3 regions of the Streptomyces sp. JLBT605 genome follow, and region 1 is predicted to be linked to each of the others. Evidence: riboswitches for the same ligand, from Rfam matches in the RefSeq annotation. Region 1 holds a riboswitch; each other region holds the start of a gene.
The links. Region 1 has a riboswitch for cobalamin ahead of AC4BDD_RS08975 (ribonucleoside-diphosphate reductase subunit alpha). Riboswitches for the same ligand answer to the same signal wherever they lie in the genome.

Region 1 (6,461 bases):
CGGGCGGGTGCTGCGCATCGAGCGGCTGCGGCTGGCCAGCGGTGAGCCGATGGCCATCGAGACCACCCATCTGTCGGCGAAGCGCTTCCCCGCGCTCCGGCGCAGCCTGGTGAAGTACGCCTCGCTGTACACCGCGCTGGCCGAGGTGTACGACGTGCGGCCGGCGGAGGCCGAGGAGACGATCGAGACCTCACTCGCCACGCCGCGCGAGGCAGGCCTGCTGGGCACGGACGTCGGCCTGCCGATGCTGATGCTCTCCCGGCACTCGCTGGACGCCAACGGCGACCCGGTCGAGTGGGTGCGGTCCGTCTACCGCGGCGACCGGTACAAGTTCGTCGCCAGGCTCAAGCGGCCCAACGGCTGACGCCGGCCTCGGCCGGGTGCCGGCTGGGGGTCCGGGGGTTACCCCCCGGGACAGCACAGCGTCGCCAGGCTCAAGCGGCCCAACGGCTGACGCCGGCCTCGACCGGGTGCCGGCTGGGGGTCCGGGGGGTTACCCCCCGGGACAGCACAGCGTCGCCAGGCTCAAGCGGCCCAACGGCTGATGCGGCTCCCAACGGCCGAGCCCTGGCCCGGTGATGGGCCGGTCGTGTGCGGATGGCGGATCGGGCGGTCCTTTGTCATACCGATATACGGACGGGTAGTGACGCCTGCCACCCCCCTGGCTTAGATTTCCTGCGCATTACGCAGATGATCACCCAGGGACGGGAGCGCCCGCATGACGGAATCATCCGGTACGCAAGGCACCAGACCGGTCATCACGCCCTCGCGGGTGGTGGTCGGTCTGTGCCTGGTCGCGCCGTTCATCTCGATGCTGTGGGTCGGCTCGTACGCGAAGGTCGACCCCAAGCTGGGGGGCATCCCGTTCTTCTACTGGTACCAGATGCTGTGGGTGCCGATATCGGCCGCGCTGACGGCCATCGCCTATCTCCTGGTGCGCCGTGAGCAGCGCGCCCGCAAGGAAGGCGCGGCGCGATGAACGACGTCAACGGCGTCGCACTCGCCGTCTTCATCATCTTCTTCCTCGCCGTCACCGTGATGGGCTTCATGGCCGCACGCTGGCGGGCGGCCGAGAACGCCGAGAGCCTCGACGAGTGGGGGCTGGGCGGCCGCAGCTTCGGCACCTGGATCACCTGGTTCCTGCTGGGTGGCGACCTGTACACCGCGTACACCTTCGTGGCCGTTCCGGCGGCGGTGTACGCGGCGGGCGCGTCGGGCTTCTTCGCCGTCCCGTACACCATCCTGGTCTATCCGCTGATCTTCACCTTCCTGCCGCGGCTGTGGTCGGTGTCCCACAAGCACGGATATGTCACCACTTCGGACTTCGTCCGCGGCCGGTTCGGCTCCAAGGGCCTGTCCCTGGCCGTGGCGGTCACCGGCATCCTCGCCACCATGCCGTACATCGCGCTGCAACTCGTCGGCATCCAGGCGGTGCTGGACGTGATGGGCGTCGGCGGCGGCGAGAACACCAACTGGTTCGTCAAGGACCTGCCGCTGCTGATCGCCTTCGGCGTGCTGGCCGCCTACACCTACTCCTCGGGGCTGCGCGCGCCCGCGCTGATCGCCTTCGTCAAGGACACCCTGATCTACATCGTCATCGCGGTGGCGGCCATCTACATCCCGATCAAGCTGGGCGGTTTCGACGACATCTTCCATGAGGCCGGGAAGGCGTTCGCGGAGACCAACGACGCCGGGAAACCGAGGGGCGCACTGGCGCCACCGGACGCCTCCCACTGGGCGTACGCGACGCTCGCGCTGGGTTCCGCGCTGGCGCTGTTCATGTATCCGCACTCCATCACCGCCACGCTCTCCAGCCGCAGCCGTGAGGTGATCCGCCGCAACACCACCATCCTGCCGCTGTACTCGCTGATGCTGGGCCTGCTGGCGCTGCTCGGTTTCATGGCGATCGCCGCGAAGGTGGACACCGGCGGCAATCCGCAGCTCGCCGTCCCGCAGCTGTTCGAGGACATGTTCCCGGACTGGTTCGCGGGCGTGGCGTTCGCCGCGATCGGCATCGGCGCCCTGGTCCCGGCGGCGATCATGTCGATCGCCGCGGCCAACCTCTTCACCCGCAACATCTACAAGGACTTCCTCAAGCCCGACGCGACCCCGGCTCAGGAGACGAAGGTCTCCAAGCTGGTGTCGCTGCTGGTGAAGGTGGGCGCGCTGGTCTTCGTCCTGTCCATGGACAAGACGGTGGCGATCAACTTCCAGCTGCTCGGCGGCATCTGGATCCTGCAGACCTTCCCGGCCCTGGTGGGCGGTCTGTTCACCCGCTGGTTCCACCGCTGGGCGCTGCTCGCCGGCTGGGCGGTCGGCATGATCTACGGCACGTGGAAGGCGTACGACACCCCGAGCGCCACCCAGAAGCACTTCGGCAACACCACCGAGGTCCCCTTCATCGAGAAGATCGGCTACATCGGTCTGACCGCCATCGTGCTCAACATCGTCGTCACCGTCGTGCTGACGCTGGTGCTGCGGGCCCTGAAGGCTCCCGACGGCGTCGACGAGACCTCGCCCTCGGACTACACCGGGGACGCCGGCGACCCGGGCGTCAAGGCCGAGCTGCCGCCGGCGACGGCGGGGGCACCCGGCGGCCACTGAGGGGCGCCAGGGCGCGTTCCGGCCCGGCCGGAAGGTAGCGTGGAGGGACAGGGGCGCGGCGTGCTCGCCGCGCCCCTTCCGTGTGCCGTTCCCGCCCCGTGCCGCCCGCCGTCCTGCCCCTGCGCCAGGCCCCGTGGGCCCCGTGGGGCGGGCTCGGAACGCATGCCTCAACGCAGGTCAACTCCGCCTCGATATAGCACATTCATACGAAATCTCAAACGCGGTGACACAAGATGTGGGGGCACACGCGGCAGCCAACACAAGATGTATGCTCGTCCTCGCTGTCGCCGCAGGGGAATCCGGTGCGAATCCGGAACTGTCCCGCAACGGTGTACGTGTGTGTTTTTGCGTGCGCGTAAGTCCGACCACCTGCCGACGGCCTCGAACACGTCCGGGCCTCGCGGGTTGGGCCGGTGGACGCTGTGCGGTAGGCCCCGACCCTGGTCCGGCATGCCCGCACGCGCCCATCGCGCCCACCCTCGTAGGCCCTCCCAGCCGAGCGAGGGAGAGCACCTCCGTGACCATCGCGCCCGCCGATCCGGTTTCAGCGGCCCAGGACTTCCAGGGCCCCGGCCCCGCGTCCGACGCGCCCGGAACCGCCCTGCTGCGCACCCTGACCGACCTCACCGCCGACCTGCCCGCCACCGACCCCGGCAAGGTCGCGGCCGCCGCCCTGCGCGGCCGTCACGCCGGGTCCGACGAGGCGGAGTTGCGGGACCTGGCCACCGAGGCGGCCGCCGGACTGATCGCCGAGGAGCCGGAGTACTCCCGGCTCGCCGCGCGCCTGCTCACCCTCACCATCGCCGAGGAGGCGTCCGGACAGGGCGCGGTCTCCTTCTCCGCCTCCGTCGAGACCGGCCACCGCGAGGGCCTGATCGCCGACACCACCCTCGCCTTCGTGCGGACCCACGCGGACCGGCTGGACGCACTGGTCGACACCAGCGTCAGCGACGGCGCCGACGACCGCTTCGGCTACTTCGGCCTGCGCACGCTCTACAGCCGCTACCTGCTGCGCCACCCGCTCACCCGCAAGGTGATCGAGACCCCGCAGCACTTCCTGCTGCGGGTGGCCTGCGGCCTGGCCGAGGACCTCTCCGACCGGGCGCTGGAGGACGTCCGCGAGCTGTACCGGCTGACCAGCTCGCTGTCCTACCTGCCCAGCTCCCCCACGCTGTTCAACTCCGGTACCCGGCACCCGCAGATGTCCTCCTGCTATCTGCTGGACTCCCCGCTGGACGAGCTGGACTCGATCTACAACCGCTACCACCAGGTCGCCCGGCTGTCGAAGCACGCCGGCGGCATCGGCCTGTCGTACTCGCGGATCCGCGCGCGGGGGTCGCTGATCCGCGGCACCAACGGCCACTCCAACGGCATCGTGCCGTTCCTGCGCACCCTGGACGCCTCGGTCGCCGCGGTCAACCAGGGCGGCCGGCGCAAGGGCGCCGCCTGCGTCTACCTGGAGACCTGGCACGCCGACATCGAGGAGTTCCTGGAGCTGCGGGACAACACGGGCGAGGAGGCCCGCCGCACCCACAACCTCAACATCGCGCACTGGATCCCGGACGAGTTCATGCGCCGGGTCGAGGCCGACGCCGACTGGTCGCTGTTCTCCCCGGTCGACACCCCCGAGCTGGTCGACCTGTGGGGCGATGAGTTCGACACCGCGTACCGCCGCGCGGAGGCCGAGGGGAAGGCCGTGAAGACCATCCCCGCCCGGGTGCTGTACGCCCGGATGATGCGCACCCTGGCGCAGACCGGCAACGGCTGGATGACCTTCAAGGACGCCGCCAACCGCACTGCCAACCAGACCGCCGAGCCAGGCAAGGTCGTGCACTCCTCCAACCTCTGCACCGAGATCCTGGAGGTCACCGACGACGGCGAGACGGCGGTCTGCAACCTGGGGTCGGTCAACCTCGCCGCGCACCTGGGTGCCGACGGGCAGATGGACTGGGAGAAGCTGGACCGCACGGTCCGCACCGCGGTCACCTTCCTCGACCGGGTGGTGGACATCAACTTCTACCCGACCGATGAGGCCGGGGCGTCCAACTCCCGCTGGCGGCCGGTGGGTCTGGGCCTGATGGGTCTGCAGGACGTGTTCTTCCGGCTGCGGCTGCCGTTCGACTCCGCCGAGGCCAAGGCGCTGTCCACGAAGATCTCCGAGCGCATCATGCTCGCCGCGTACGAGGCCTCCTGCGACCTCGCCGAGCGACACGGCCCGCACCCGGCCTGGTCCGCCACCCGCACCGCGCGCGGTGTGCTGCACCCGGACCACTACGAGGGCGCTCCCATGGCCTGGCCGGAGCGCTGGACGGCGCTGCGCGAGCGGATGGCGAAGACCGGCATGCGCAACTCGCTGCTGCTGGCCATCGCGCCGACCGCGACCATCGCGTCCATCGCGGGCGTGTACGAGTGCATCGAGCCGCAGGTCTCCAACCTCTTCAAGCGCGAGACGCTCAGCGGTGAGTTCCTCCAGGTCAACTCCTACCTGGTCGAGGAGCTCAAGGAGCTGGGCGTGTGGGACGCGCAGACCCGCGAGGCGCTGCGTGAGTCCAACGGCTCGGTCCAGGACTTCTCCTGGGTGCCCAGGGAGGTCCGCGAGCTGTACCGCACGGCGTGGGAGGTCCCGCAGCGCGCGCTGATCGACATGGCGGCCGCCCGCACGCCGTACCTCGACCAGAGCCAGTCGCTCAACCTCTTCATGGCCTCGCCCACCATCGGCAAGCTCAGCTCGATGTACGCCTACGCCTGGAAGCAGGGCATCAAGACCACGTACTACCTGCGTTCGCGCCCGGCGACCCGGATCGCGCAGTCGGCGCGCGCCACCGCGCCCATCCCCGTCCAGCAGGCCACGCCCGACGCCGAGGCGATCGCCTGCTCCCTGGAAAACCCCGAGTCCTGCGAGGCCTGCCAGTAATGTCCACCCCCGAAAAGCCCAAGAACCTCCTGGACCCGGGCTTCGAACTCACCCTGCGGCCGATGCGGTATCCGGCGTTCTACGAGCACTACCGCAACGCCATCAAGAACACCTGGACCGTGGAGGAGGTCGACCTCCACTCCGACGTCGCCGACCTCGCCAAGCTCTCGCCCGGCGAGCAGCACCTGATCGGCCGGCTGGTCGCCTTCTTCGCGACCGGCGACTCGATCGTGGCGAACAACCTGGTGCTCACCCTCTACAAGCACATCAACTCCCCCGAGGCGCGGCTGTATCTGTCGCGGCAGCTCTTCGAGGAGGCCGTGCACGTCCAGTTCTACCTGACCCTGCTGGACACCTACCTGCCCGACCCGGACGACCGTGCCGCCGCCTTCGACGCGGTGGAGAACATCCCGTCCATCCGCGAGAAGGCGCAGTTCTGCTTCAAGTGGATCAATGAGGTGGAGAAGCTGGACCGGCTGGAGTCCAGGGAGGACCGCCGCCGCTTCCTGCTCAACCTGATCTGCTTCGCGGCGTGCATCGAGGGCCTGTTCTTCTACGGCGCCTTCGCCTACGTCTACTGGTTCCGCTCCCGTGGCCTGCTGCACGGCCTGGCCACCGGCACGAACTGGGTCTTCCGGGACGAGTCCATGCACATGGACTTCGCCTTCCAGGTCGTCGACACCGTCCGCGAGGAGGAGCCGGATCTCTTCGACGAGGAGATGGGCAAGCAGGTCACCGCGATGCTGGAGGAGGCCGTCGAGGCCGAATTGCAGTTCGCCCGGGACCTGTGCGGCGAGGGCCTGCCGGGCATGAACACCGCCTCCATGCGCGAGTATCTGCAGTGCGTGGCCGACCAGCGGCTGGCCCGCCTGGGCCTGCCGGTCCGGTACGGCTCGGAGAACCCCTTCGCCTTCATGGAGCTGCAGAACGTCCAGGAGCTGAC
Region 2 (6,461 bases), 3.4 Mb from region 1:
GGGTCGACCGCCAGGCGCGCCCGGACGCACACGTGGCGGCCGGTGGCGTGACCCACGGCCCCGCCTCGGCGCCGCTGCGCGGCACAGGACGGCGGAGCGCTGGGTCGCCGTGTCGGCCTCGCGCCGGATCGCCGGTGCGGCTCATCCGGCCCTCGTCCCGGCGGCCTTCGCCTGTCCCGCTGCCCCGGCTCGTCCCGGCCCACGGCCGCCGTCGGAGAGGGCCGACCGCACGGCGCCGATCGCCAGCCGTCCGGCGATGGATGTCGCCAGCGCCAGTGCTCCCACCCGCCGCGACAGCCGGGCCGCGCGGTCGATGTCGGCGACCTCCACCGGCCGGCCGGAGGCGTTGAGTACCGGCCGGTGCTCGACCCGTCCGCCGTACGCGAGGGTGCCGCCCAACCGGACCCCCAGCGCTCCGGCGAACGACGCCTCCACCGGGCCCGCGTTGGGGCTCGGGTGCGCGCGGCCGTCGGCGCGCCAGGCCCGCCGGGCGCCGCGCGGGTCCGGGCCGGCGAGCGTGGCCAGTGCGGCCGTCAGCCGGGCACCGGGCCAGCCGGCGACGTCGTCCAGCCGGGCCGACGCCCAGCCGAAGCGTCGGTAGCGCGGCGATTTGTGACCCACCATGGCGTCCAGGGTGTTGACGGCCCGGAAGCCGACCAGCCCCGGAACGCCGCCGATCGCGCCCCAGACCAGGGCGCCTACGACGGCGTCCGAGGTGTTCTCCGCGACCGACTCCACGACCGCGCGGGCCATCTGCTGACCGTTCAGCGCCTGCGGATCCCGTCCGCACAGGTGCGGCAGCCGCTCCCGGGCGGCGGTGAGGTCCCCGGCGGCGAGCGCGGCGCCGATGGCCTGTGCCTCGCGGCGCAGCGAGGTGCCGCCCAGCACGGACCAGGTGGCCGCGGCGGTGAGCGCGATGTCGGCGGTGCGGGACAGCGAGCGCACGACACAGGAGGCGGGGAGGCCGGGGAAGACAGAGGAGGCGGGGAAGACAGAGGAGACGGAACCGGACGGCGCCGGGGGGCGCGCCGCGCCGCGCGCGGCCGCAGCGGGCTGCCGCACGGCATGGGTCAGCAGCGCGGCACCGGCGGCCGCGCCGCCCGCGCAGAGCAGTGTGTGCAGTGCGCCGTACCCCCGGTGGTCGTGCCACAGCCGGCGCTCCACGGCAGCCGCGGCCCGCCCGAAGGCGGCCACTGGATGGCCGCGGCGCGGATCACCGGCGGCCAGGTCGCAGGCGAAGCCGAGAGCGGCGCCGCACGCGAAGGAGATGGCGTGATCGGCCCGCATCGCTCAGCCTGCCGTCGCGCCTCGACGGGGGAGCGGGGAAGCAGTGGGTGCGGCGGGTGGAGATGGCCGCATGGCGGTGCCGGGCATGGCGCAGTGTCCTCACTCAGGGTCCGCGCCCTGGCTCGACGTGACCGGCGGTGAGAGTCTCCTGGCTCCCGGATCGGCGCTTCCCCCGGTCTTCCAGCCCCCTCGCGGTGAGCCGTGACCTTCGACAGGCGGCGGAGCGCTCCCCGGTGACAGTGGCGGGACCGCGCCGGACTCGCACCGGCTTCCTCTCCTGCCGCCGTTTGGCTCGGGCAGTCCACCACGCTGCGGGAAGGGCCGTCAACTCACCTTTGACCTGCGATGAGACGGTCTGCCCCGGGTGTGGCCGAGGGCACAGCGGCAACCGCGCTCCCGGCCCGGACATGGCTGAGTCCCTGCCTGGACATGACTGAGTCCCGGTCCGGGCACAGGGCCCGGACCGGGACTCATACGTCCGGATGCCGGCTCAGCCGACGATGATCGAGATGCCGTACGCGACGGCCGCCGCGCACAGCGCGAAGCAGAGGTAGGCACCCCCGCGCGCCGCCACCGAGGGGGCGCCGGCGGTGGCGACCGCCGTCTCCCCGGCGGTCTCCGCACGCCGCTTGCGCGAGCTGCCGACGATGCCGAGGGTGAACACCCCGACCAGCGCGACGGTGAAGAGCAGGCTGACGCCGAAGACCTGGCCGAGAGCTTCCCAGTCGATGTCCATCGGATTTCTTCCTTACCTGGCCGTGATCAGGCCGTGGCCTGGGCGGGGGCGGCCGCGGTGGCGGCGGGGGCAGCGGGGGCGGTCGGCTCGGTGACGGCCGCCGGTGCGGCCGGCTCGGTGGAGGCCGCCGACGCGGCCGGCTCCTCCGCGGGGGCCGCGGCCACCGGTCCGGCGGGCGGCGGGGCGACGGTCTGCAGCGCGGCGGTGACCACGCCCACCGGCTCGGCGAGTTCCGAGCCCGTCTCGTTGACGTTGGTGTGGTCGATCGGCTTGCGGCGCGAGGCCACCCAGATCGCTGCGCAGGCGGCGATCGCCAGGACCGCGACCGCGGCGACGCCCCAGTTGCCGCGCTCGGCGAGCAGCGCCGCGGCGGCACCGACGAGACCGGCGGCCGGCAGGGTCAGCACCCAGGCGGCGGCCATCCGGCCCGCGGTCGACCAGCGGACCACGCCGCCCTTGCGGCCGAGGCCCGAGCCCATGACGGCACCGGAGCAGACCTGGGTGGTGGAGAGCGCGAAGCCCAGGTGGGAGGAGGACAGGATGGTCACCGCGGCGCCGGTCTGGGCGGCGAAGCCCTGCGGCGGCTGGATGTCGGCGAGCCCCTTGCCCATCGTGCGGATGATGCGCCAGCCGCCCAGGTAGGTGCCGAGCGCGATGGCCACACCGGCGGAGACGATGACCCACATCGGCGGGTCGGAGTCGGGGGCGATCACACCGCCGGTGATCAGCGCGAGGGTGATCACACCCATGGTCTTCTGGGCGTCGTTGGTGCCGTGCGCCAGCGAGACCAGGGCGGCCGAGGCGATCTGACCGGCCCGGTAGCCCTTCGCGGCGTCCTCGGGGTCGGCGTTCCGGGCGGCCCGGTAGGTGAGCCGGGTCGCCAGCAGCGTGGCGGCACCCGCGACGATCGGCGCGGCGACGGCCGGGATCAGGACCTTCATGACGACCGCGTCGCCGTGCACGGCGTCGAAGCCGACCGAGGCGACGGTGGCGCCGATCAGACCGCCGAACAGCGCGTGGGAGGAGCTGGAGGGAAGACCGGCGAGCCAGGTCAGCAGATTCCAGATGATCGCGCCGACCAGGCCGGCGAAGATCACTTCGGGTTGGATGCCGGATTCGTCGACGATCCCCTTGGAGATGGTCGCGGCCACCTCCACCGACAGAAACGCGCCGATCAGGTTCAGCGCCGCGGACATCGCCACCGCGACCTTCGGCTTCAGCGCGCCGGTGGAAATGGTGGTGGCCATGGCGTTGGCCGTGTCATGGAAGCCGTTCGTAAAGTCGAACACCAAGGCCGTGATGATCACGATCCCGATGAGAAGCGTGATGTGTTCCATTCACCCAGGCAATCCGCTCGGTGGTCAGTAGCACGGCGACGTTAAGGACGCGGGGTGAACGGAAGGTTAACTGGCACTGGCGTCGCGGTGACACAGGTGAAGGGGTGTCTGGCGTGCCCTTGCCGCCACTGGGGTGAAGCTCGCCCACCGTGTGATGAATGTGACGTACACGACGTATGGCGACCACATGGCACGGAGGTGACACACCGGAGACGGGGCCCGCCCGACGCACCGACCGACGCCCCCGCAGGCCGTCACCCCGGCGGGCACGCCCGCTGGCCACCGTCCGCGTGTCCGACCACACTGACAGGGATGCGCCTGCGAACCGCGGCCGCCGTGGCCGCCACCACCGTGCTCGGTGCCGGCGCGGCCGCCGTGGCGGCCGGACGGTACGCCAGTGACGCCGCGCTCCGTCCGCCACCGGGCCGCCCGCTGCCGGACGACCCCCCGCTGACCGTGCACGCCATCGGCGCCGGAGAGATCACCCTGACCCGCGCCTTCGCCACCCTGCGCCCCGGTATCTACGGCCTCACCAGCGGCAGCGCGCACGCCGTCATCGGGCCCGTCCTCACCGATGTGCCGCACCCGCCGGACTGCGTGGTCCGCCGCCTTGAGCGCGTCACCCACGGCTCCCTCGCCCCCGGCGCCCGGATGCGGCTCAGCCCGCAGGTCCACATCGGCAATCCGCGGGACGCCCTCGGGCTCGACCACGCCGACGTCGACATCCCCGGCGAGCTCGGCGCGCTGCCCGCCTGGTTCCTCGCCGGCGCCCGCGGCACCTGGGTGATCACCATCCACGGCCTCGGCACCACCCGCGAGCACCCCATGGTCGTCATGCCCTTCCTGCACCGGTACCGCTTCCCGGTGCTCGACCTCGCCTACCGCGGCGACCCCGGCGCCCCCCGCACCCGCGACGGCGTCGGTCACCTCGGCGACTCCGAATGGCGCGACCTGGACGCCGCCATCCGCTACGCCGTGCGGTACGGCGCCCAGCGCATCGTGCTCCACGGCTGGTCCACCGGCGCCACCATGGCACTGCGCGCCGCCACCCACTCCCCGCTGCGCCACCGCGTCAGCGGCCTGGTCCTCGACTCGCCGGTGCTCGACTGGCAGACCACGCTGCGCGCCCTGGCCGCCGGCCGCGTCCCGCGCCCGCTGCTGCCGCTGGCGGTGCGCGCCGCACAGGGGCGGGCCGGCCTGCCCGGCCACCCGGCCCTCGCCGGGGCCCAGCACACCGGCTCGCACCGGGCCGGGCCGGGACACACCGGCTCGCACGCCTTCGACCCCGAGTCGCTGACCGTCCCGGCGCTGATCGTGCACGGTCCGGACGACACCATCGCCCCCTGGGCACCCTCGCGTGAACTCGCCGCGCGCCGCTCCGACCTGATCAGCCTGCACACCGTCCGGCGGGCCCCGCACGCCGCCATGTGGAACGCCGACCCCGCCGGCTACGAGGAAGCCCTGCGACGCTTTCTGACGCCCTTCATGTGACTCCCCGCAGGCCCCCGCCGAGGCGTGCCGGCGCCCCGCGGAACCGCCGGACGGATTCCGATTGGGCTTTCGGGCTGTCAACGGCAAGACTGCTCCCTGTGACGTCCCGTACTCCGCGCGACTCCCGGCTCCGCCTCGTCCCCCATCGGCCGCTGGCCGCTGCCCGCCGGGCCGTGGCACATCGCGGCTCCCCACGTCCCGCCCCCCGCCCCCCCGAGGGCACCCCGCCGCCCGCCGAACTGGCCCGCCGGGCCAGGGCGGAGCTCGCCGGAGCGGTCCGGCTGGCCCGCTGGGCCGCCGACCGGCCGGAGGCCCCCGGCACCCTGTCCGAGCAGGCCGCCGACCGGGCAGCCGCGGCGCTGGGCGTGGATCCGGACCGGGTGCGCGCCGACTGGGACCGGGCCCGGCTCGTCGGCCTCGTCGAGGTGCACGGTGGGGCCGCCCGCCCCGGCTGGCGGCTGCACGCCTGGGACCGCGACGACTCCGCCGTACTGCGCGGCTGGGTCGCGCTCTTCGACGCCTGGTCGCTGACCCGGGGCGCACCGGAGGAGGCCGAGCCCTCGGCGGTCGCCGAAGTGGTCGAGGCCGTCCCGCAGTTGCTCTCCATCCTCCAGCTGTCCGGACCGGTGCAGCTGACCACGCTGCTGGACATGCTGGAGCAGCGGATCGCCGAACTCCGCACCGAGCGCTGCGAGGTCCCCTACACCACCCCGCAGGCCCCCGCCGAGGACGCGGCCGGCCGGACGGCCACCGAAGCCGCCCCGTCTGCCGCGACACCGGCTGACGAGCCGTCGCCGCCGGTCGGGCCGTCGAGGGCTGACGGGCCGTCGGTGGTCGGCGCGGCGTCGCCCATCGACGCGGAGCCTGGGGATGACGAGCCGTCGGCGGCGCACCGCCCGGCCGCCGGGGACCCGGCATCCGACTCCGGCCCCGCCGGCGTCGTCGCCGATGCCGCGGCCTCGCCGGCCGCCCTGCTCGACTGGGCGCTCGCCGCCCTCTCCTCGGTGGGCGCGCTGGTGGTGCGCGCCGGCGCCGAGGGCCGGCACGAGGCGGTGCTGACCGCGCTGGGCAACTGGGCGGTGTGGGTCAAGCTGGAGCAGATCTGCGTCGCCGCGCAGAGCCCGGCGGGCAACATCGAGCAACCCGCGCCCGACATGCTGCGCGGCTGCGCCGGGCTCACCCCCGGTCCGGCCCGCGCCGAGTACCAGGCGTGGCTCGCCGCCCGCCCCGTCGGCAGTGCCGTCACCGAACTGCTGGAGACCGCCCGCGGCCACGACGCGCTGCTGCGCGGCCTCGCCTTCGAGGCGCTGCGGGTGGTAGGCGCCCCGGCCGAGCCCGCGGTGCGGGCCGCCGCCGATGACCCGTGGCTGCGGCCGTACGCCCTGCTGTGGCTCGCCGAGCTGGAGGGCGGCGACCCGGACGACGCGCTGGCGGTGCTCACCCGCGAAGAGGCCACCTGGCTTTGGGTGGACACCGCGGCGGCCGTGGCGGACCACGGCGAGAGCCCGCTGCTCGTGCGCCACCTGGAAAGCGCCGTCCAGGGCACCGTCCCGGCGCTGCTGGAGGAGGTACGGGCGGTCGGTCACCCGCGCACCGTTCACGTGCTGGTC
Region 3 (6,461 bases), 3.0 Mb from region 1:
CCGGCCGACGGGCCTTCGTCCCCGCCGTTCGCGTCCCCGCCCGCGGTGGACCGGTCGGCGGATTCCGGATCGGTCCGCTTCCCACCGCTGCCGCCCGAGGAGCCCGCCACGCTCTCGGCGCAGCCGGACTCGGGGTAGCCGCTGATGGCGCAGAGCAGCGCGGAGGAGTTGTAGCGCAGCGGCTTGGCGACGGCCGCGAGCGCGTCGGCGGCGCTGGCACTGCCGCGGACCCGCGCACAGGCGGTACGGGCCCGCGGCGGGGTGCGGCCGTCGGCCGCGTCGGCGGCGGTGCCGAAGTCGACGACCACCGCGATCCGCTTGCGGCCGTCCTCGGCGGGCGTGCCCGCGCAGACCGTGGCGAAGTTGGTGGTGCCGCGCGGCCGCACCGCGTTCCGCGAGTCCTCGCTGACGGCGTACCGGAAGCCGATGGTGTCGCCGTCATCGGGCCGGGCGGTCGCCGGGCCCTGGGTGGCGTACGTCCACTGGTCGCCGTCCCGCTCCCAGAAGGACCAGTAGCGGTAGCCGTCCGCGTGTGCGGGGGCGGCGCCCAGCGCGAGCAGCAGCCCGGCCAGCAGAGCGCCGGCAAGCCGGAGAGGGGGGAGAGGGCGGGGAGGGGCGGATATGGCCGTGGCCGGCCGCCGGGTGGCGGCCGGCCGGGCGGTGGACCGGAGCCTCATCAGTGCTGCTGCTTCTTCCGGCCGCTCAGCAGGAAGCCGATCCCGATGCCCGCGACCGCGCCCACGCCGACGATCCACCAGACGTTCAGGCCGCCGTCGTCGTCCTTCTCGTCCTTGTCGTCCTTCTTGTCCTGCTCCCGCTGGGTCTCGCCGGGCGTGTCCGACGGCGCCTTGGCCGCCGGGCCGGTGGCGGACAGCTTGCTCAGCAGGTCCGTGCCGCCGAAGTCCCGCGGGTCCGCGCCGGCCGCACGGCTGGCGAGGATCAGCTTGGCGAGGGCGGCCGGCTGGTCCTTGGCCCAGGTCAGCGCGGAGCTGTCGTTGCCCTGAAGCCAGCTCAGCGGCTTGGCGGCGGCCTCCCGGTGGCCGCCGGCGGCCAGCGCGAGGACGGCGTCCGCGGTGCCGCCGACGTCGGCCTGCTTCTCCTGGCCCGGCATGCTGGAGTTCAGGTGCCGGCCGTGGCCGGCCATGGTCGCGGAGAGATACGCGGCCGCGGCCTCGCCTGCGTCGTCCCGCTCGCGCTTGCCCTTGGCGTCGTCGTCCTTGCCGCAGTCCAGCGGCTCGACCGCCTCGTCCTCCCCCTTGCCGACCGGCTCGAAGAGGAAGCCCTTGCCGGTGGCGGCGAGCGCGGCGGCGGAGGTGGCCAGGTCGTTGGCGACGACCGGCTTGCCCTTCTGGAGCTGGTACGTGAAGGCGCCCCGCTCGTCCTTCTTGGCGTCGCAGCCGAGCTGGAGGCCGAGCAGCGCGTCGTACGGAGTCTTGGAGCCGCGCGCGGAGGTGACCTTCGCCGGGTCCTCGCCGGTGGCGGCGAACGCGCCGATGACGGCCGCGGTGGAGTTGGCGTCGCTCGGGCTGCCCGGGTTCATGCCCCAGCCGCCGTCGTCGTTCTGCTGCCGCTTCAGCCAGCCGATGCCCTTCTCCACCGAGGCGCCGTGGCCGCCGACCGCGGCGAGCGCCTGCACCGCGGCCGCGGTGGCGTCGCTGAACTCGCCCTTCTTCGGCTCGCACGGGGTGGAGGTCTCGGCGCGGTAGGCGGCGAAACCGCCGTCCGCGCACTGCTGCCCGGTCAGCCAGTCGACGGCCGCCGCCGGCGGGGTGGCGCCCACCGACTTCTGCGCCAGCAGCGCCAGCGACTGCCGCCAGACGCCGTCGTACTGGGGGTCCTGGCTCCCGTACAGCCCGTTCGGCAGGGCGGACGCCTGCGGCTTGGGCGTCTTCGGGGGCGCCTCGTCGGCCAGCGCGGCGGGGGCGGCGGTCATGCCCAGGACGACGGAGACAGCGAGAGCCGCGGCGCTGCGGCGTGCGTTCATGGGACGGTGCCTCTCGGTGGAAGAGTCTGCGGTGGGCGGTACACAGCGGGGCGCGGCCGTCCACCCGCGCGCGCCTGGCGTACGCGAGGGCACCGGGCTCCGCTCCGTAGACCTCGACGGTGCCGCGCACCGGGCGACCGGTGCGGGAGCCTTCGTCGTGGCCGAGCGGGTGCTCCGGCTCGTACGGTCGCGGGCCCGCCGAGGGCACGAGCCGTACTCACGGTTGCGGGTCAGCGCCGGAATTGCACCGGCTTTCCCCGATCGGTCACGGTGAAGATGAAGTTGTGCACGGACACCTTAACCGGCGGCCACCGGATCGCCCGGCGCCGGGCGCGTGGGCCTCGCCACGGCCGGGGCGAGGACGGGCCGGGCTGGGCTGTGGCGGGGTGTCGGGCGCATTGCCCGCCGGGGTGCGAACTGGTATCCAGTTTTCTGATGCAGCGTCAGATAGTCGGAGCGCTGCCCCGCGCCGAGCCCCCGGGAGGCATCGGGCATGAGCGACCCCATCGAGTACCGACAGCTCTACATCGGCGGCACGCTGGTCGACCCGGCCGGTCAGGACACCATCGAGGTCGTCTCGCCGCACACCGAGGCGGTCATCGGGCGGGTGCCGCACGCCACGCCCGAGGACGTCGACCGGGCGGTCGCGGCGGCGCGCGCCGCCTTCGATGCCGGGCCTTGGCCGCGGATGAGCCCGGCGGAGCGCATCGCGGTCGTCACCCGCGTCAAGGACGCCGTCGCGGCCCGCCACGAGGAGATCGCGCGGACCATCAGCGCGCAGAACGGCAGCCCCTGCTCATGGAGCGTGCTCGGCCAGGGGCTCGGCGCGATGCTGGTGTGGGAGGCGGCCCTGGCCGTGGCCCGCGACGCGGTCTACGAGGAGCGGCGCCCCGGCATCCTGGGCCCGCTGCTGGTGCGGCGCGAGCCGGTCGGGGTGGTGGCGGCCGTGGTGCCGTGGAACGCCCCGCAGTTCGTGGCCGCGGCCAAGCTCGCGCCCGCGCTGCTGACCGGATGCCCGGTGATTCTCAAGCCCTCCCCGGAGGCCCCGCTCGACTCGTATCTGCTCGGCGAGATCGCCGCCGAGGCCGGGCTGCCCGAGGGTGTGCTCTCCATCCTCCCGGCCGACCGCGAGACCAGTGAGTACCTGGTCGGGCACCCGGGGGTGGACAAGGTGTCCTTCACCGGATCGGTCGCGGCCGGCCGGCGCGTCATGGAGGTCGCCGCGCGCCGGCTGACCCGGGTCACCCTGGAGCTGGGCGGAAAGTCGGCCGCGGTCATCCTGCCGGACGCCGACCTGGACGCGGCGGTCGCCGGCATCGTCCCCAACGCCTGGATGAACAACGGCCAGGCGTGCGTGGCGCTGACCCGCATCCTCGCGCCGCGCAGCCACTACGACGAGATAGCCGAACGGCTCACCGCCGCCGCCTCCGCCCTGGTCGTCGGCGACCCGCTCGACCCCGCCACCGAGGTCGGCCCGCTGGTCGCCCGCCGCCAGCAGCAGCGATCGCTCGACTACATCGGCATCGGGCAGCGGGAGGGCGCCAAGGTGCTCACCGGCGGCGGCCGCCCCGCCTCCCCGGCGACCGGCTGGTACGTCGAGCCGACGCTCTTCGCGGACGTCGGCAACGACATGCGGATCGCCCGGGAGGAGATCTTCGGCCCGGTGATCTGCCTGCTGCCGTACGAGACCGAGAAGGAGGCGGTGCGCATCGCCGACGACTCCGACTACGGGCTGTCGGGCAGCGTGTGGACCGCGGACGTGGAACGCGGCATCGACATCGCCCGCCGGATCCGCACCGGCACCTTCTCGGTCAACACCTTCAGTCTCGACATGCTCGGGCCGTTCGGCGGCTTCAAGAACTCCGGTCTCGGGCGCGAGTTCGGGCCGGAGGGGTTCGCCTCCTATCTGGAGCCCAAGACCATCCACCTGCCCGCCGGGTGGGAGGGCTGACCCGGTGGCGGACCGCTGGGAAGTGGAGGTCGACCGCCGGCTGTGCGTCGGCTCGGGGATGTGCGCGGCCACCGCGCCGCGGGCGTTCCGGCTCGACGCGGCCCGTCAGTCCCGGCCCGTCGAACCGGAGGTCGAGGGCTCCGACGCGGTGCTGGCGGCGGCGGAGGGCTGCCCGGTCGAGGCGATCGCGCTCCGGCTGGCGGGCGGCGGGGAGGCGGTGTTCCCGTCGGAGGAGTGAGCGGCGGCAGCCGAGGGCGGGCCTCAGCCGCCGGGTGCGCCTCAGCCGCCGGGCGCGACCGACCGCCCGGCCCGCCCGCCGGCGGCCTGCTCGCGCGGTGCGCCGGCCGCCGGTTCGCGCGGCGTGGTGACGTCGATGAGCCGGCAGACCGTCTCGATGTCGATCTTGACCTGGGCGATCGAGGCCCGCCCCGAGAGCCAGGTGATCAGGGCCGAGTGCCAGGTGTGCTCGATGACCCGGACGGCGGACAACTGCTCGGCGGTCGGCGGGGCCTTCAGCCCCATCGCGTCCAGGATGATCGCGGTGGTCAGCCGGGAGACCGTGTCCACCTCCGGGCTGACCGAGCGGTCGGCGAAGGTCAGCGCCCGCACCATCGCGTCCGCCAGCTGCGGCTCCCGCTGGAGCGCGCGGAAGGCGCGCATCAGCGTCTGGGCGACCCGGGCGGCCGGGTCCGGCTCGGTCGGCGGCCGCTTGCGCAGCGTCTCGTGCATCTGCTGGAGCTGGTCCTGCATCGTCGCGACCAGCAGATGCACCTTGGACGGGAAGTACCGGTAGAGGGTGCCCAGCGCCACGTGCGAGTTCTCGGCCACCTCCCGCATCTGCACCGCGTCGAAGCCGCCCCGGCTGGCCAGCTGGGCGCTGACGTGCAGGATCCGGCGGCGGCGGGCTTCCTGCCGCTCGGTCAGCTGCAAGGAGGCCGACTTGCTGTCTGCGGTCATCTGTCCTACTTCGGTGCGTTCCGTCGGCAGGCTTTGGACACCGTGCATGATGGCAGGGCCGCCCTAGTGGCGCGAGTCACTGAAACTCGTTCCAGGCTAACGCCCGCGGCCCCGGTTCGGTCGCCGTTTTCGCAGCTGGGAGGGGATCCCGTCGCGAGGGCGTCAGCGCTCCTCCGCAGTGGTGCGGATCACCCGGCCCGCCCCGGGTGGACGGGTGCGCGGCAGGTATCTTCAAGACTTCTCCAGCGATCCGTAAGTGAAACTTGTTCTAGCCGTTTGCTTGCGGATACGCTCCCGCTGAACTGCACCGAGAAGGGGGCCGCGAGTGACCGGCGACAGGCCGCTGCGCATCGCGCTGCTCACCTACAAAGGGAACCCGTTCTGCGGCGGCCAGGGCGTGTACGTCCGCCATCTGTCGCGCGAACTGGCGCGGCTCGGCCACCGTGTCGAGGTCATAGGCGCCCAGCCCTATCCCGTCCTGGACACCGACGCCGGCACCGACGGCCGTGTGACGCTCACCGAGCTGCCCAGCCTCGACCTCTACCGGCAGCCCGACCCCTTCCGGACCCCAGGGCGCGGCGAGTACCGCGACTGGGTCGACTTCCTGGAGGTCGGCACCATGTGGACCGGCGGCTTCCCCGAGCCGCTGACCTTCAGCCTCCGCGCCCGCCGCCACCTGGCCGCCCGCCGTGGTGAGTTCGACGTCGTCCACGACAACCAGACCCTCGGCTACGGGCTGCTGGGCCTGGACCGGATCGGCTTCCCGCTGGTCACCACCATCCACCACCCCATCACCGTGGACCGGCGGCTGGAGCTGGACGCCGCCGCGGACTGGAAGCGCCGCTTCTCCGTCCGCCGCTGGTACGGCTTCACCCGGATGCAGAAGCGCGTCGCCGGGCGACTGCCCTCGGTGCTCACCGTCTCCGGCTCCTCCCGCAAGGAGATCATCGACGACCTCGCGGTCCGCCCGGACCGCATCCACGTGGTGCCCATCGGCGCCGACACCCGGCTGTTCTCGCCGGACCCGACCGTCCCCGAGGTGCCCGGCCGGATCGTCACCACCTCCAGCGCCGACGTCCCCCTCAAAGGCCTGGTCCACCTCGTCGACGCGCTCGCCAAGGTCCGCGCCGAGCACCCCGACGCCCATCTGGTCGTCGTCGGCAAGCGGCCGGAGGAAGGCCCGGTCGCCACCGCCATCGACCGGTACGGACTCGAAGGCGCCGTCCGGTTCGTCAAGGGCATCAGCGACGCCGACCTCGTCGACCTGGTGCGCGGCGCCCAGATCGCCTGCGTCCCCTCCCTCTACGAAGGCTTCTCGCTGCCCGCCGCCGAGGCGATGGCCACCGGCACCCCGCTGGTCGCCACCACCGGCGGCGCCATCCCCGAGGTCGCCGGCCCGGACGGCGAGACCTGCCTGGCCGTCCCGCCCGGCGACGCGGGCGCGCTGGCCGCCGCCCTCGGCCGGCTGCTGGGCGACGCCGCGCTGCGCCGCCGCCTCGGAGCGGCGGGGCGGGAGCGCGTACTGGCCCGCTTCACCTGGGAGCAGGCCGCCCGCGGCACCGCCGAGCA

Region 2: linked by a shared signal. The riboswitch ahead of AC4BDD_RS23560 (cobalamin biosynthesis protein) and the one ahead of AC4BDD_RS08975 (ribonucleoside-diphosphate reductase subunit alpha) in region 1 are both predicted to bind cobalamin.
Region 3: linked by a shared signal. The riboswitch ahead of AC4BDD_RS21625 (SCO2321 family membrane protein) and the one ahead of AC4BDD_RS08975 (ribonucleoside-diphosphate reductase subunit alpha) in region 1 are both predicted to bind cobalamin.

Annotation. Positions count from the first base shown of each region.
Region 1 is NZ_CM177087.1:2,000,839-2,007,299, forward strand. It holds gene AC4BDD_RS08960 (GntR family transcriptional regulator) at 1-364, shown strand, start outside; gene AC4BDD_RS08965 (DUF3311 domain-containing protein) at 719-979, shown strand; gene mctP (monocarboxylate uptake permease MctP) at 976-2,604, shown strand; cobalamin riboswitch at 2,873-2,995, shown strand; gene AC4BDD_RS08975 (ribonucleoside-diphosphate reductase subunit alpha) at 3,122-5,518, shown strand; gene AC4BDD_RS08980 (ribonucleotide-diphosphate reductase subunit beta) at 5,518-6,461, shown strand, end outside.
Region 2 is NZ_CM177087.1:5,403,582-5,410,042, forward strand. It holds gene AC4BDD_RS23560 (cobalamin biosynthesis protein) at 142-1,287, opposite strand; cobalamin riboswitch at 1,430-1,561, opposite strand; gene AC4BDD_RS23565 (hypothetical protein) at 1,778-2,023, opposite strand; gene AC4BDD_RS23570 (inorganic phosphate transporter) at 2,050-3,360, opposite strand; gene AC4BDD_RS23575 (alpha/beta hydrolase) at 3,673-4,851, shown strand; gene AC4BDD_RS23580 (hypothetical protein) at 4,950-6,461, shown strand, end outside.
Region 3 is NZ_CM177087.1:4,960,650-4,967,110, forward strand. It holds gene AC4BDD_RS21620 (SCO2322 family protein) at 1-677, opposite strand, end outside; gene AC4BDD_RS21625 (SCO2321 family membrane protein) at 677-1,984, opposite strand; cobalamin riboswitch at 2,132-2,286, opposite strand; gene AC4BDD_RS21630 (aldehyde dehydrogenase) at 2,478-3,935, shown strand; gene AC4BDD_RS21635 (ferredoxin) at 3,940-4,173, shown strand; gene AC4BDD_RS21640 (TetR family transcriptional regulator) at 4,215-4,892, opposite strand; gene AC4BDD_RS21645 (glycosyltransferase family 4 protein) at 5,218-6,461, shown strand, end outside.